3 regions of the Pseudomonas syringae genome follow, and region 2 is predicted to be linked to each of the others. Evidence: predicted binding sites of a transcription regulator. Region 2 holds the regulator's gene; each other region holds the start of a gene.

Region 1 (5,359 bases), 2.7 Mb from region 2:
TCCTGAGTCGAGGTCTGGGTGCGATGTGCCAACGCTCTGACTTCATCGGCCACCACCGCAAAACCGCGTCCCTGCTCACCTGCCCGTGCCGCTTCGATTGCCGCATTCAAGGCCAGGAGATTGGTTTGCTCCGCAATCGTACGAATGACTTCCAACACCTTGCTGATGTCCCTGGACTGCACGGCCAGACGCTCTACATCGACACTGGTGCTCTGCACGGTCTTGCTCAGTTTCTCGATGGCATTGACCGTGCTGGTGACCCGCGCTGCGCCGGTGCGGGTTGATTGATCAGAGGCTTTAGCTGCATCCGATGCAGCGGCAGCATTACGCGCCACCTCATCGACCGCAGCGGTCATCTGGTTGACTGCAGTGGCCGCCTGATCGATTTCGTTATTCTGGCGCAGCAAACCTCTGCTGGACTCTTCGGTGACCGCGTTCATTTCCTCGGCGGCGGACGCCAGTTGAGTGGATGAATCGCCAATCAGCTTGATCGTATCGCGCAGGTTGTTTTGCATGACTTGGGTGGAACGCATCAAGTCGGAAAATTCGTCTTTGCCCGTGACAGTAATCACGCTGCGCAGATCACCTTTGGCGATGGTGTCGTTGACCCGCAACATGTCGCGCAACGGTGTAACAATACTTTTGGTAAACAGCACGGCCAGCACAATCGTCGCCAGCGTCGCGGCTGCAATAATAAAGATTACAAACGTCAAACCACTTTGATACGAATCCTCGGATTCTTTTCCTGAGTTTGCGGCCTCGTCAATGTTAAGTTGAACAAGTCCGGTCACGGCACCGTCAAGAAGACGGGTAACAGGGGTCACATTGGAGCTTAGATAGGCCAGAGCTTCAGTCGGCGTATTTCGCCGAATAAGTGAGGTCACTTCATCAAATGCAACCAGCATTTTGTCAGTGTTATCAGAGACGACCGTGAACAGTTGCACTTCTTTTGGGTTCGCATTTTCGCCCGAAACAAAAGGAACATAGAGCTTGATTTGTTTCTTTAATTCCTCGTTAAGCGTGGCGATCGTACGGGTCGTCGTGGCAATGTCTTGCGGATCCGTCTGTGAAAGCATTCGGCGGACTTCCAGCCTCAGGCGCAACATGGAGGCATTGATCCGGTCGGCAACCACCACGCTGGCCAAGGCGTCGTCTTCAAGGTCTCTGGCCGTCTCGCGGATTTCTCCCATTTTCCATACTGAAATACCACCCAAGGCGACCAATAGGAGCGCAATAAACATAAAGCTGAGTGCTGCACGCGCTGATACTTTCAGATTTCTCATTGTCACTGACCTCCTGGTAGAATTGATTTTTCATAGTTTTAGACCTATCGGCTACTAAAAATATAACTTGAGGGCATCGGGCTTGCTCCCTTTATTAGTTCTGCCCGGTTTTGTGTTATTGAGTTTTTTAGTGCGCTTTTTTGGGGCGAAAGTTTATGTAAATCAGAGTTAATTACAGCTTTCCATCAGTAGGCAATTGAAAAGCAAGAGAAAAACCACTCTTGGAGGATGGCCGGACGCCCAGCCGTTCCCACCCCTCTAAATCGTAGCTATTCAATACGGTCAGAGTTTCAGGGGGGAAAGTCAGGCCTCAAGAGCAGTCGCTGTTGTCGGGATCGTCCCGCGTGACGACTTGATGCATGGGCTATCCCACGCAAGGCTTCATAACGATTCTCTGACCACCAGCGGGCAATCCACCGGCTGGGATCCCGAGACGTCGAGGCTTTCTATCAAGTGCCGTGCAGCATTGCGACCGATCTCGTAATACGGCAACTGCACCGTGGTCAGAGCGGGTATGAACAGCTCGGCAATGCCGATCATGTTGTCGTAACCGAGCACGGCGACATCGCCGGGGATTTTCAGGCCTCGGCCCAGCAGCAGCTGGTAGGCACAAAAGGCAATCCGGTCATTGCCGCAGATCAGAATGTCGAACTGCGGACGGCCATCAATCATGTGCCGTTCGAGGATGGCGGCGGTTTCCCAATAGGCGTCATGCTCGGACAGGTTGTACTGCAAGCGTTCGTCGGCAGCCAGGCCGAATGCCTTGCAGGCACGTAGCATACCCGCTTGCCGAATTTCCCAGGCCAGGCTCTGTTTAGGCAGGTTGATGAACAGCGGGCGTCGATAGCCCTTGCTGAACGCGTGGTGCAAGGCGCGGTACTGTCCTGTTTCGTCGTCTGGCACATAACTGACGAGGCTGCTGTCATCGGCTACGCAGTTGGCGAGTACCAGCGGTTTGCTCTTCAAGCGCTGGGGAATGCTCACTTTGCGTAACCCCATGGCGCTGAAGATCAACCCGTCGGGGCGATGCGACAGCATCAGGTCAATGTTCTGGTCGGTAGGCGGATTGCTTAGCAGGTTAAGGATAAATACGTTCCAGCCTGCCTGCTGCGCGGTCTGTTCGATTGACAGCAGCAGCTCGACCGCAAACGGCGTCGTCGCAGTGTCCAGGGCAAATACGCCGATGGTTCGGGTCTGCAGGTTGTCGCCGCGAATCCTGCGAGCCGACAGGCTTGGTACGAATTGAAGCTCATCGATCGCGTTGCGCACTCGCTGATAAGTCTCGGGGCTCAGCTTTCCCGGATCATTGAGCGCTCGAGACACCGTCATCAGCGACACACCGGCCAGTTTTGCAACGTCTTTAACTGAGGTCATGCGAGGCGGGCCTGTCGGGTTGACTGATGATTATCATGCTACAGAGACCTGGTTTTTTTCGCGACTTCAATGATATGGCCTACAGGTAGCCCGAGGAGAGCGTCCATGCGTTGGCAATGCAGACTTGGCCTCCGGTTCCGTTGGCAATAAGTTTCACCCCCAGGCTGTCGATCTGTGGATAAAGGCGGCTGCTGAAAGAGAAGCTGCCGTTGTTGTCGAACACCTCAATGGACGAGCGATCAAGGAACACTCTTAGCTCCAGTTGGCCGTGTTGTGGGTCTATTGCCACGCTGCGTTGACCGCTGACGTGGGTGCCCGACTGATCGCGGTCCAAAATCAAACGCTTTAGCGCTGCGTCGTAGTAAAGCAGAGTCTGCTGTTTGCCATCGGCGCTGCAACGCAAGGCTACGCCCAAGTGGCCTTCGATGCAGTCGAGCAGGTCAAGATGCACGTGGATTTCGAGCATGTCGCCATGTACGTCGGTTAGCCATTGGCTACCCGCTTCGCTCCACCAAGGAGTGCCTGGTAATACCGTGTCGCGCAACGCCGTCAGTTCGCGTGCGGGCTGCATGCAAAGGCGATCGGCATGCAGTTCAAGTTCGCGTGGCAGGCCGAGCATGCCGCGCCAGTGATGCGCCTCGGTGGGGGTCGGGCTTTCCCACATATCGATCCACGCCCACAGCAGACGTCTGCCATCGGCGGCCACCAGCGTCTGCGCTGCATAGAAGTCGTGGCCGCTGTCCAGCTCGATAAAGGGCCCGCCGGTGAATTGCCATTGATTGTCGACCTGGCCCACTCGATAGCCGGTGTGGAACCTGTTCAGTCGCCCGTAGCGCTGTGCCGGCATGCCCTGGGGGGAGTAAAGCAGTACGTCGCGTCCATTGAGGCGAAACAGGTCGGGGCATTCCCACATATAGCCGTCGCCTTCGTCGCCAGTGGACACATAGCTCACGAATTCCCACGTGTGCAGGTCCGCAGACCGATACAACGGCAGCAGCGGCGTGTCACCCAGGCGCGCACCGGCAATCAGGTACCAGTGGTCATCCTGCTGCCACACCTTGGGGTCACGGAAATGAATGATCGTGTCTTGCGGCGGGGTGTCGATGACGGCCCCGTGTTTGACGAAACTGATGCCGTCGGTACTGGTGGCCAGGCACTGCACCTGACGGATAAAACGCTCGTCACCCACTTCACCCAGCCAGGTATGCCCGGTGTAGATCAGTGCCAGGGTATCGCCACACACCACTGCACTGCCGGAAAAACAACCGTCCCTGTCGAAGTCATCACCAGGTGCCAACGCAATGGGCAGGTGCTGCCAATGGACCAGATCAGAGCTCTTGGCGTGGCCCCAGTACATCGGGCCCCATTTCGAGTCGAAGGGGTGGTGTTGATAGAACACGTGGTATTCGCCGTGAAAGTACACCACCCCGTTAGGGTCGTTCATCCAGCCCGCAGGCGGGGCCAGGTGATAACCGGGTCGATAATCATGGATCACCTGCGACAGGCCATCCTTCAATGCATGGTGCGCACGTTCAAGGGCGGTAGACATTGGATCGCTCATGCTATTTACAGAAAAGCTCATAGGGTGCCCGTTTGTACGAAGTGCGGCGTAGTGTCGTTTGCCACATGTTGACTGGCGTCTGTATGGCGCTTCAGGGCCAGGCCATCGGCGTCGAACAGGTGCAGGTTGCTGTCGTCGAACTGCAGCGCGACCTGGTCGCCCACTCGCCAACCAGCCTTGGCGTCGCAGCGACAAATCAACGGTTCGCTCTCGCCGGTTGCCAGGTGCACGTAGACCTCGCTGCCCAGGTATTCGACGCCGGCCACCGTGACCCCAACGCCGTTGTTCGACGTATTGAGGGTGATGTGCTCCGGGCGAACACCCAAGGTCAGTTGCGCACCCTCGGGCAGATTCGAGCTGTCGAAGGGTAGGGATTTCATGCCCAGTGCCGGGATATCGATCAGGCTGTTCCGGTCCGGCGCGTGCAGGCGCACTGGCAGAAAATTCATTCTCGGCGAGCCCAGAAAACCGGCGACGAAGCGGCTGGCGGGGCGCTCGTAGAGCTCGCGTGGTGAGCCAACCTGTTCGACCTGACCACCATTGAGCACGACAATTTTGTCAGCCAGGGTCATGGCCTCTACTTGATCGTGAGTGACGTAGATCATGGTCGAGCCCAGCCGCTTATGAAGCCGGGCGATTTCGTTGCGCATCTGCACCCGCAACGAGGCGTCGAGGTTTGAGAGCGGCTCATCGAACAACAGGATGTCGGGTTCCCGCGCCATGGCTCTGCCCATTGCCACACGCTGGCGCTGCCCACCAGACAGTTCCCTGGGCTTGCGTTGCAGCAGTTTGTCCAGTTGCAGGATTTGTGCGGTTTTCAGCACGCGTTCGCGCAGGCTGCTTTTTTCGGTCTTGGCCAGCTTGAGACCAAAACTGATGTTGTCGTAGACGCTCATGTGCGGGTACAGGGCGTAGGACTGAAAGACCATGCCGACGCCACGCTCACGCGGCTCCAGGTCATTGACCCGTCGTCCGTCGATCAGCAGGTCGCCACCACAGATTGAATCCAGGCCGGCGATCAAGCGCAGCAGCGTCGACTTTCCGCAGCCCGACGGGCCCACGAACACAACGAACTCACCTGCGGCGATCTCCAGGCTGACGTCGCGCAGAATACGCGTGCCGCCCAATTGCTTGTTGAGGT
Region 2 (5,359 bases):
TGATCGAGCAGCGCCTCGAATTCGTCGTCAGTGATTTCATCACCGGCAGATGCAACCTTGTTGCTCTGCGCAGCAGGTGCCGGGGCGGCGACAACATCGGCTGCAAACTTGCCCTTGCCATGCAACTGATCGAGCAGGGATTCAAATTCCTGATCGGTGATCTCGTCGCCGGACGCTGCACTGGCAGCCGGTGCTGGCGCAGCCGCCGGAGCGGCCGATACCGGATTGCTGCCATGCAGCGAATCCAGCAGTTGTTCGAATTCATCATCAGTGATTTCATCACCGCCTGCGGCCTGCGCTGCCGCCGGGGCAGGAGCCTCGGCAACGGGCTCAGGTTCCGCAGCTACCACCGCATCAGCGGACTGCGGCTCGGCCAGACGCGCCAGCGCTGCCAGCAATTCCGGTGTGGCGGGCGTGACATCAGTCCGTTCACGTACTTGACCAAACATGCTGTTGACGGCGTCCAGAGCTTCCAGGACCACATCCATCAGTTCGGAATCAACGCGTCGTTCGCCCTTGCGCAGGATGTCGAACACGTTTTCGGCGATATGGCAGCACTCCACCAGCTCATGGAGCTGGAGGAAGCCGGCGCCCCCTTTTACAGTGTGAAAACCGCGAAAAATTGCATTGAGCAGATCAGCATCATCCGGTCGGCTTTCCAGCTCGACCAATTGCTCTGACAACTGCTCCAGAATTTCGCCGGCCTCTACCAGAAAATCCTGAAGGATTTCTTCATCGGCGCCGAAGCTCATGGGGTGCTCCCTAAAATTAACCGTCAACAGATCTTAGAAGCCGAGGCTCGATAGCAGATCGTCTACATCATCCTGTCCGGATACGACGTCTTCACGTTTATCGGCATGAATCTGCGGACCTTCACCCTTGGCGAGATGTTTTTTAGGATCTTTTTCAGCAAGGATGGATTCTTCGTCATGTTCGATGCCTGCGAAGCGATCGACATGGCTGGCCATGAGCACCAGTTTGAGCAAATTGCCTTCTACTTCAGTGACCAGTTGCGTGACACGCTTGATGACCTGACCGGTGAGGTCCTGGTAATCCTGGGCAAGCAGAATGTCGTTGAGGTGTGCGGAGACCTCATGGGTTTCCTTCTCGGTACGCGTCAGAAAACCATCGACCCGCTTGGCGAGTTCGCGAAATTCTTCGGCACCGATTTCGCGGCGCATGAAACGCCCCCAGTCTTCGCTCAACGCCTTGGCGTCGGTACTCAGACCGTTCATGAGCGGCGTGCTTTCCTCGACCAGATCCATTGTGCGGTTGGCCGCATTCTCGGTCAGCCGGACGACGTACGACAGACGCTCGGTGGCATCAGTGATCTGCGACACCTCCTCGGCCTGAGGCATATGCGGATCGATCTGGAAGTTGACGATTGCACTGTGCAGCTCGCGCGTCAGCTTGCCCACTTCCTGATAAAGGCCGCGGTCACGTGTCTGGTTGAGCTCATGGATCAGCTGCACAGCCTCGCCGAAACGACCTTTTTCAAGGCTGGTGACAAGTTCTTGCGCGTGTCTTTTTAAGGTCGACTCAAAGTCGGCCATCGAATCAGTGTTATCCATAGCGCCCTCACGGCATGCATCAGCTATTGACGCGGTCAAAGATCTTTTCGATCTTCTCTTTCAGCGCTTGAGCCGTGAATGGCTTGACTACATAACCGTTCACCCCTGCCTGCGCAGCTTCGATGATCTGCTCACGCTTGGCCTCGGCAGTGACCATCAGCACCGGAAGATTCTTCAGGCGCTCATCCGCACGAACCTGACGCAACAGGTCGATGCCGGACATGCCAGGCATGTTCCAGTCCGTCACCAGAAAGTCAAAGGCACCGCTCTGCAGCATCGGCAATGCGGTCAGACCATCATCGGCTTCCGACGTGTTGGTAAACCCCAGATCACGCAACAGGTTCTTGATGATCCGCCGCATCGTTGAGAAGTCATCAACGATGAGGATTTTCATGTTCTTGTCCAATTCGACCTCCAAGCAGTCTTTAACGCGTTCAGCACCTGAACACGCTGTTCAATCAATACTGGCACAGCACACTCCCAGCTATACGAAACGAAGACGGGCTTGGCACAACGACAGTCAAGACTGCGACTAAAGCCCATCGAGACGCTGCCCGACAGGCCCCTGCCTCGTCTATCCTGTTACCACGTAACGCTTTGCACAGCCGGCATGCAGACAACGCGCGACAAACGTCGCGCCCTGCCGTCAACGCGCTCGCCACTCCCCCAAACGCCCTCGCAAACGAGCTGCGCACTGGCTGTGTAACTGACTGACTCGCGATTCGCTGACCCCTAGAACCTCTCCGATTTCCTTCAGGTTCAGCTCTTCGTCATAGTACAGCGCCAACACCAGACGCTCACGCTCCGGCAAATTGGCAATTGCATCGGCCAACGCGGCCTGGAAGCGCTCGTCTTCCAGATCGCGCGACGGCTCGAGCGAACCGCTCGCGCCGTCCTCGTGCAGCCCTTCATGATCGCCGTCCTGTAACAGGTCGTCGAAACTGAAGAGGCGGCTGCCCAAGGTATCATTCAAAATCCCGTAATAATCATCAAGACTCAACTGGAGTTCGGCCGCAACCTCGTGATCTTTAGCGTCACGTCCGGTTTTAGCTTCAATTGCGCGAATTGCGTCACTGACCATGCGGGTATTGCGGTGTACCGAGCGAGGCGCCCAGTCACCCTTGCGCACTTCGTCGAGCATGGCTCCACGGATGCGAATACCGGCATAGGTTTCGAAACTCGCACCCTTGGTGGAATCGTATTTGGTGGAGACTTCAAGCAGACCGATCATGCCGGCCTGAATCAGATCCTCGACCTGCACACTGGCCGGCAAACGCGCCAGCAAATGGTAGGCAATACGCTTGACCAGCGGTGCATACCGCTCGATCAGCTCATATTGTGAGTTACGAGAAGTCTTGCTGTACATCTGATAGCCGCTCGCAGTCATTGCACAGGCCCCGCGCTGGTCTGGTGGACGAGTCTCTCGACGAAGAACTCGAGATGACCCCGCGGGTTGGCTGGCAACGGCCAGGTATCAACCTTCTGAGCAATGGCCTTGAACGCCAGTGCACATTTGGAACGCGGGAATGCTTCGTAGACGGCACGCTGTTTCTGCACGGCCTTGCGCACGCATTCGTCGTACGGCACGGCGCCCACATACTGCAGGGCAACATCAAGAAAACGGTCTGTTACTTTGGTCAGTTTGGCGAACAGGTTGCGCCCTTCCTGCGGGCTCTGGGCCATGTTGGCCAGTACCCGGAAGCGGTTCATGCCGTAGTCGCGATTGAGCAGCTTGATCAGGGCGTAGGCATCGGTGATCGACGTGGGCTCGTCGCATACCACCAACAGTACTTCCTGAGCAGCGCGCACGAAGCTCACCACTGATTCACCGATACCGGCAGCCGTGTCGATCACCAGCACATCAAGATTGTCGCCAATCTCGCTGAACGCCTGGATCAAGCCGGCATGCTGGGCGGGAGACAGATGCACCATGCTCTGCGTGCCGGAAGCAGCAGGCACGATACGAACGCCACCCGGCCCCTGCAACAGAACGTCGCGCAACTCGCAGCGACCCTCGATCACATCGGCGAGCGTCCGTTTGGGTGTCAGCCCAAGCAGAACGTCGACATTGGCCAGGCCAAGATCGGCATCCAGCAGCATGACGCGCCGGCCAAGCTCGGCGAGGGCCAGCGAGAGGTTCACTGACACGTTAGTCTTACCGACGCCACCTTTGCCGCCGGTCACCGCGATCACCTGTACGGGATGCATGCTGCCCATGTTATTTCTTTACCTTGACTTGCGTAGACCGAAACCACACCGAGAACCGCACATTCACAAATGAACAATGCCTGGCAGACCGTTGATGCAGGGACATTCCAAAAATATCCATCACTTAACCCACTCTCTTGCCAGGGGTGTGATAGAGGTCAGCAAACATATCAGCCATCGCTTCCTCGCTCGGCTCATCCTGCATCTGCACGCTCACGGCACGACTGACCAACTGGTGACGCCGTGGAATGTGCAGATCATCAGGAATACGTGGGCCGTCCGTGAGGTAGGCCACTGGTAATTCGTGACTGATCGCCAGGCTCAGGACTTCGCCGAGGCTGGCTGTTTCATCGAGCTTGGTCAGAATGCATCCCGCCAGGCCACAACGTTTGTAACTGTGATAAGCCGCCGTCAGCACCTGCTTCTGGCTGGTCGTTGCCAGCACCAGATAGTTACGCGACTTGATGCCACGGCCTGCCAGACTTTCCAGCTGCATGCGCAGCGCCGGATCGCTGGCTTGCAGCCCGGCGGTGTCAATCAGCACTACACGTTTGCGCAACAGTGGCTCCAGTGCCTGAACCAGGGACTGACCGGGATCGACATGGGTGACCGGCACGTTGAGGATGCGGCCCAGTGTCTTGAGCTGCTCCTGAGCGCCGATACGGAAACTGTCCATGCTGACCAGCGCAATGTTCTGCGGGCCGTACTTCAAGACATAACGTGCCGCGAGCTTGGCCAGTGTGGTGGTCTTGCCCATGCCGGCAGGGCCGACCATGGCAATCACGCCACCCTCTTCCAGCGGCTCGACCTCAGGGACGGCAATCATGCGTGCCAGGTGGGCCAGCAACATGCGCCAGGCCTGACGGGGCTCATCGATGTCCGGAATCATCGACAGCAGATCGCGCGACAGCGGGCCGGACAGACCGACGCGTTGCAGGCGGCGCCACAGGTTGGCCTGCTGCGGGCGGCTGCCCTGCAACTGATTCCAGGCCAGGGAGCCGAGCTGGACTTCCAGCAGCTCACGCAGACCATTCAATTCGGAACGCATCGAGTCGAAAGCGCGCTGGCCGGCGGCAGGCTCTGCAGCAGGGGCAGGCGCATAGGCAAACGGGCGTGGCGGCTCTTCGAGTGTCGGTTCGATGTGCGTGTCGACAGCGCTGCCGGTTTTACCGGAAAACAGCTGAAGGTTGACCGACGTGTCACTGTCACTGCGATTGTTCAATTCAGCCTGAGCGGAGACGATGCGCGACTGAGTCTTGCGCAGCTCGTCTTCCAGCTCCATGTTCGGCACGCGCGGGGCCAGGGCAGACAGCTTGTAATCCAGAGCAGCAGTCAGCTCTACGCCACCGGCTATGCGCCGGTTACCGATGATGGCAGCTTCAGCGCCCAGCTCATCACGAACCAGCTTCATGGCTTGACGCATATCGGCGGCGAAAAATCGCTTAACTTGCATGACTCACTACCTCAGCCGTTCGGCCCGACAGTCGCTACGATGGTTACTTGCTTGTTGTCCGGTATTTCCTGATACGCCAGAACATGCATGTTCGGTACAGCCAAACGTCCAAATCGTGACAGCATCG
Region 3 (5,359 bases), 570 kb from region 2:
GATGTCGTGGACATTGCGGTGGATTTCTTCGGCGACCAGGCTTTGTTCCTCGGCAGCCGAAGCGACCTGGATGTTGCGGTCGCTGATGCTGGCGATGCCTTCGGCGATTTCTTCGAGCAATTCGCCCGCACGCACAACGTTTGTTGCGCCTTGCTGGGCCTTGCCGAGGGTTTCCTGCATGGAGCTTGCGGCACGGTCGGAGCCGGATTGCAGGTTGGCGATCATGTTCTGGATGCTGACGGTCGATTCCTGAGTCTTCTTGGCGAGATTCCTCACTTCGTCGGCCACCACTGCGAAGCCACGGCCTTGCTCGCCGGCACGTGCGGCTTCGATGGCGGCGTTGAGTGCCAGCAGGTTGGTCTGATCGGCCACACCGCGAATGACGTCGAGGACCGAGGAGATCGAATCGCTCTCACCTTTGAGTTCGTCGATGATCCGCGACGTCTGTTCGGCCTGGACCGAAAGACCTTTGATCAGAGTGACGGTGTTGTCGATCTCGATCTTGCCCTGCATCGTGCTGGCGTTGACACGTTGTGACATGGCCGACGCATCGGTGGTGCTGCGTGCAACGTCTTTGACCGTCGAGCTCATCTGGCTGATGGCAGTGGCGACCTGATCAGTGCCCTGACGCTGCTGTGCCACGTTCTGATTGGTCTGCAATGCCACCGCCGAAGACTGTTCCGCAGCCGTGGCAACCTGCGCCGTGGCGCTGCCGATTTCGCGGATGACTTCGCTGATCTGTTGCGCCATGTTGTCCAGGTTGCGCGAGATCTCACCAAACTCGTCCTTGCCCGTGTAACGGGTTCTGGCGGTCAGATCGCGGGTGGAAAGTGTGATCAGGGTGCGGTTCACGTCGACTACGGCGATCTTGATGTTGCGGATGATCACCGACGCCAGCCAGAGCACGGCAATCAGCATGACGATTACAGTGCCGATTGCGACGTACAGGCTGCGCTCAGCGTCTTTGCGTGCATCGCTGGCCAGGCCCACGACGGTCTGCCCCAACTCGGCTTCTACCTGAGCCATCATGTCGATACGTACGGTAGCAAGGTTGAACCAGTCTTCCGGTTTGACATTGAGCGGATCGCCCAACGGGGTATCAAAGCCCAGTCGTTGCAGGCGCGCCACTTCCAGCGAGCCTGGCTGCTGCAAGACAGCACTCAGTTTGCTTTTGAAAACGTCCGGGGCCCAGCGCTGAAAGGCTTCGTAGTAACCGGAGAATTCACCGAGGTTGCGGCTGAAACGCGACAACAGGGCTGAGTCGAAACGGTTCTGGTTGAAGGCCAGGCCAAGCAATACCCGTTCGCGGCCTGCACGCTCTTTCATGTCGACAAATTGATTGAGCGAACTCAGTGCGCGGAGAATTTCAGGGTCTTCGATACTGGCTTCAAGCGAGTAGGTAAAACCGATAAGTGTTTTGATGATGTCAGTGAAACGCGTGCCGGACTCGGTATTGTTGATTGCCAGCGAATCAACTTTGGCGCGAAGCGCAAGCAGATCATCCAGTGCCCGCTTTACACCATCCAGCCCGGGAATGCCTTCCGTCGATTGGGCGCGCATCGCGCTGATCGCCTTGTCGGATTCCTGGCGAAAGGTCTTCAGCTTGTCTTGCATCGACTTGCCGCCGCTGCCCAGAAACACACCACTGGCGCCGCGTTCGCGCTGCAGGGTGGTCACTACGTCACTGAGTTTCTGCGCGGCGCTGGTGGCCGTGACCGCTCGACTGTTGTCGCTGAGCGTCTCGCGTTTGTCGGCGACAAAAATACCGGCGAACGCAAGGAAGCCCAACAGGGGGAACATAAGAATAAGCAGCAGTTTCATACTCAAAGGAGCATTTCTAAGCATTACAGACCTCATAACTCACAGACTTTCTATAAAAACGCTCCAGGTCCAACGCTCTTTCAACGGCGACGTTTTTTATAACCAGAGAGGGTTCAGTAATCAGCCTGCCGTAGCTGGTATTGCCTCCATCCAATTGTTTCGGCGGTGAAGTGCCAAGCTTTACCTGCTGGTCTGCTTTAATTTGCAGCGGTATGAGACTGTTTGCATTTACGCTGGTTGATAACACGCACAAGGGAAAACCCTATGATCAAGAAAGTCGGCCCTACCGAGATCAAACCTGTCCACCATGCGTCCTGCCATTGCGGCGCGATCATGCTGGAGCTGGACTTGCCGGACGGCATTGTTGACCCGCGACGCTGTGACTGCTCGTTGTGCAGGCGCAGAGGCGCGATTGTCGCTTCAGTGGCGAAGAACGGGGTACGAGTGGTTCACGGGCAAAGTGTGCTCAAGCTGTATCAGTTCAATACGCGTACCGCCGAGCATTATTTTTGCGGCAGATGCGGGGTCTACACCCACCATCAGCGACGTTCCAACCCCGATGAATACGGGTACAACGTCGCCTGCCTGGAAGGTGTGAATCCTTTCGATCTGGGGCAGGTGAAGGTCAGTGACGGGGTCAATCATCCCTCCGACCGCCCCGTTGTTGAAGCGCCTGAGTGTGATTAACGCAGGTTGGTCTTGGCCAGCTCCAGCACTTCGCTGCCACGCCCGCTCATGATCGCGCGCATCATGTACAGGCTGAAGCCCTTGGCCTGCGCCAGCTTGATCTTCGGCGGAATACCCAGTTCCTGCTTGGCGGTCACCACGTCGATCAGCACCGGGCCTGGATGATCGAAGGCCTTGCGCAACGCGGCGGGCAACTCTTCGGCGTTTTCGACGCGTAACCCGAGAATGCCTGCGCCCAGCGCGATACCGGCGAAGTTGGTCTCGTGCAGGTCGGTGCCATGCGGCACATAGCCGCTGGCTTTCATTTCCATGTCGACGAAGCCCAGCGAGCTGTTGTTGAACACCACCATTTTGATCGGCAGATTCAACTGACGAATGCTCAGCAGGTCACCGAGCAGCATCGACAGGCCGCCATCGCCGCACAATGCCACCACCTGACGATCCGGGTGTTCGGCCTTGGCACCAAGCGCCTGCGGCAAGGCGTTGGCCATCGAACCGTGGTTGAACGAGCCCAGCAGGCTGCGTTTGCCGTTCATGTGCAGGTAGCGCGCGGCCCACAGGGTCGGCGTGCCGACATCGACGGTGAAGATCGCATCGGCATCAGCCTGCTCGTCGACCAGCCGGGTCAGGTACTGCGGGTGAATCGGCGTGCCATTCGGCGTGGGTGTGGCCAGCTCGTCGAGTTCCTCACGCGCCTTGGCGTAGTGTTTGAGGGCCTTGTCGAGGAATCGGCGATCGGTGTGCGGCGTGAGCTTCGGCAGCAGCGCATCCAGCGTCTCACGCACCCCGCCGACCAGACCTAACGCTACCGGCGTGCGGCGGCCGAGCTGGGTCGGATCGAGGTCGATCTGAATGATGTCGGCCTTCTCGGGGTAGAAGTTGCGGTATGGAAAGCTGCTGCCCAGAATCACCAGCGTGTCGCAGGACAGCATGGCGTGATAGCCAGAGCTGAAGCCGATCAGCCCGGTCATGCCGACATCGAACGGGTTGTCGTACTCGACGTGCTGCTTGCCGCGCAATGCATGAACAATCGGCGCGCCCAGCGTGTCGGCCAGCGCGAGGATCTGCTCGTGAGCACCGGCGCAACCGGCACCGCACAACAGCGTCACCGCCTTGGAAGCGTTGAGCATCTCGGCCATCGACTGCAGGTCATTGTCTGCCGGGACAACGTTGGGCGGTGTGGCCTCGACCCACTTCGCGGGCACATCCGGTGCCTCGCTGAGCGCCACGTCGCCGGGTACGACGATCACCGCAACGCCCTTTTGGCTGATCGCCGCACGCATGGCGCGTTCCAGCACACGCGGGAATTGCTCGGGGTTGCTGACCAGTTCAACGAAGTGGCTGCACTCCTTGAACAGCTCCTGCGGGTGGGTTTCCTGGAAGTAATCCAGGCCGATTTCGGAGGATGGAATGTGCGCAGCAATCGCCAGCACCGGCACCCGGTTGCGATGGCAGTCGTACAGGCCGTTGATCAAGTGCAGATTACCCGGTCCGCAACTGCCTGCGCAGACCGCCAGCTTGCCGCTGGACGCTGCTTGGGCACCGGCAGCGAAGGCGGCGACTTCTTCGTGACGGGTGTGCATCCAGCGAATCGAATCGGTGCGTTCCAGGCTGTCGGTCAGGCCATTCAGGCTGTCACCAGACACCCCCCAGATGTGGGAAACACCTGCCGCTGCGAGGGTTTGCGCAAGATGGTCGGCGATGGTCTTGGACATTAGGGGTTCCTTGTCGAGGCAAATAAAGGATTCAGATAAACACGCGCAGCGCTCTGCCACGCCTGTTGTGGTCGACCCGATGGATTCTCGACAGTTCAGAAAACCTGAGCCCTGTTCAGGGCTCGGTCAGGCCGCCTGCTGTGGCAGGCGGCTCAGGCGTGCGGGTTGCCCGTCGCCTTGGTGGGCACTGCGTATTGCGGCTTGAGCTTGCCTTCGCTGTCGAGCAGCCAGGCATCGAGGATTTCCCGTACCACCGGGCCTGCGACTCTGCCGCCCGCCTCGCCGTTCTCGATGGTCACCGACACCACGATCTTCGGATGGTCGGCCGGAGCGAAGCCGACGAACAGGGCGTTATCGCGGTTACGCTCAAGGGTCTTGAGACGGTTGTAACGCTCGCCCTGTTTGATCGCCACCACCTGCGCCGTGCCACTCTTGCCAGCGATGCGGTATTGCGCCCCCTTCGCCGCATCACGCGCAATACCACGCGGGTCGTGCATGACCATTTGCATGCCGGTGTTGACCTGATTCCATTCATTGGGGTCATGCAGCACGATATTCGGCATCGGATGCTCGTCGACCGGCGCTACATTGCCCACTTCCATCGCCAGGTGCGGACGATGCCAGACGCCCTTGCTGGCGATCAGCGAGGTGGCCTGGGCCAGTTGCAGCGGCGTGACCTGCATGTAGCCCTGGCCAATACCGAGGATCACCGTCTCGCCGGGGAACCAGGCCTGACGTCGTGTGGCGCGCTTCCACTCGCGTGACGGCATCAGGCCGGCGGATTCCTCGAACATGTCCAGCGAAACCTTCTGGCCAATGCCGAACATGGTCATGTAGTCATGCAGTCGGTCAATGCCCAGCTTGTGCGCCAGCGTGTAGAAGTACGTGTCGTTGGAACGCATGATTGCCGTGTCCATGTCCACCCAGCCGTCGCCGCTGTGGTTCCAGTTGCGGTACTTGTGATCGAAATCCGGCAACTGGAAGTAACCGGGGTCGAAGACCTTGGTCGAGGCATTGACTACGCCGCTGTCGAGCCCGGCAATGGCGACCTCCGGTTTGACCGTCGAACCCGGCGCGTACAGGCCGCGCAGTACCCGGTTGAACAGCGGCCGGTCGATGGAATCGCGCAACGCGGC

The links. Region 2 encodes FliA, which starts transcription of late flagellar genes. Its sites were predicted from a motif close to CTAAAGTTTNNNNNNNNNNNGCCGNTAA; they were not measured.
Region 1: a site for FliA is predicted at 1,328-1,355, ahead of I9H07_RS20195 (methyl-accepting chemotaxis protein). Genes of this name have one in related genera too.
Region 3: a site for FliA is predicted at 1,978-2,005, ahead of I9H07_RS10140 (methyl-accepting chemotaxis protein). Genes of this name have one in related genera too.

What each region holds. Positions count from the first base shown of each region.
Region 1 is NZ_CP066265.1:4,525,964-4,531,322, reverse strand. It holds gene I9H07_RS20195 (methyl-accepting chemotaxis protein) at 1-1,283, opposite strand, end outside; gene I9H07_RS20190 (LacI family DNA-binding transcriptional regulator) at 1,665-2,657, opposite strand; gene I9H07_RS20185 (glycoside hydrolase family 32 protein) at 2,737-4,239, opposite strand; gene I9H07_RS20180 (ABC transporter ATP-binding protein) at 4,236-5,359, opposite strand, start outside.
Region 2 is NZ_CP066265.1:1,683,406-1,688,764, reverse strand. It holds gene I9H07_RS07690 (chemotaxis protein CheA) at 1-752, opposite strand, end outside; gene I9H07_RS07685 (protein phosphatase CheZ) at 786-1,571, opposite strand; gene I9H07_RS07680 (chemotaxis response regulator CheY) at 1,591-1,965, opposite strand; gene fliA (RNA polymerase sigma factor FliA) at 2,218-2,958, opposite strand; gene fleN (flagellar synthesis regulator FleN) at 2,955-3,788, opposite strand; gene flhF (flagellar biosynthesis protein FlhF) at 3,904-5,232, opposite strand; gene flhA (flagellar biosynthesis protein FlhA) at 5,244-5,359, opposite strand, start outside.
Region 3 is NZ_CP066265.1:2,254,056-2,259,414, reverse strand. It holds gene I9H07_RS10140 (methyl-accepting chemotaxis protein) at 1-1,800, opposite strand, end outside; gene I9H07_RS10135 (GFA family protein) at 2,086-2,508, shown strand; gene poxB (ubiquinone-dependent pyruvate dehydrogenase) at 2,505-4,223, opposite strand; gene mrdA (penicillin-binding protein 2) at 4,376-5,359, opposite strand, start outside.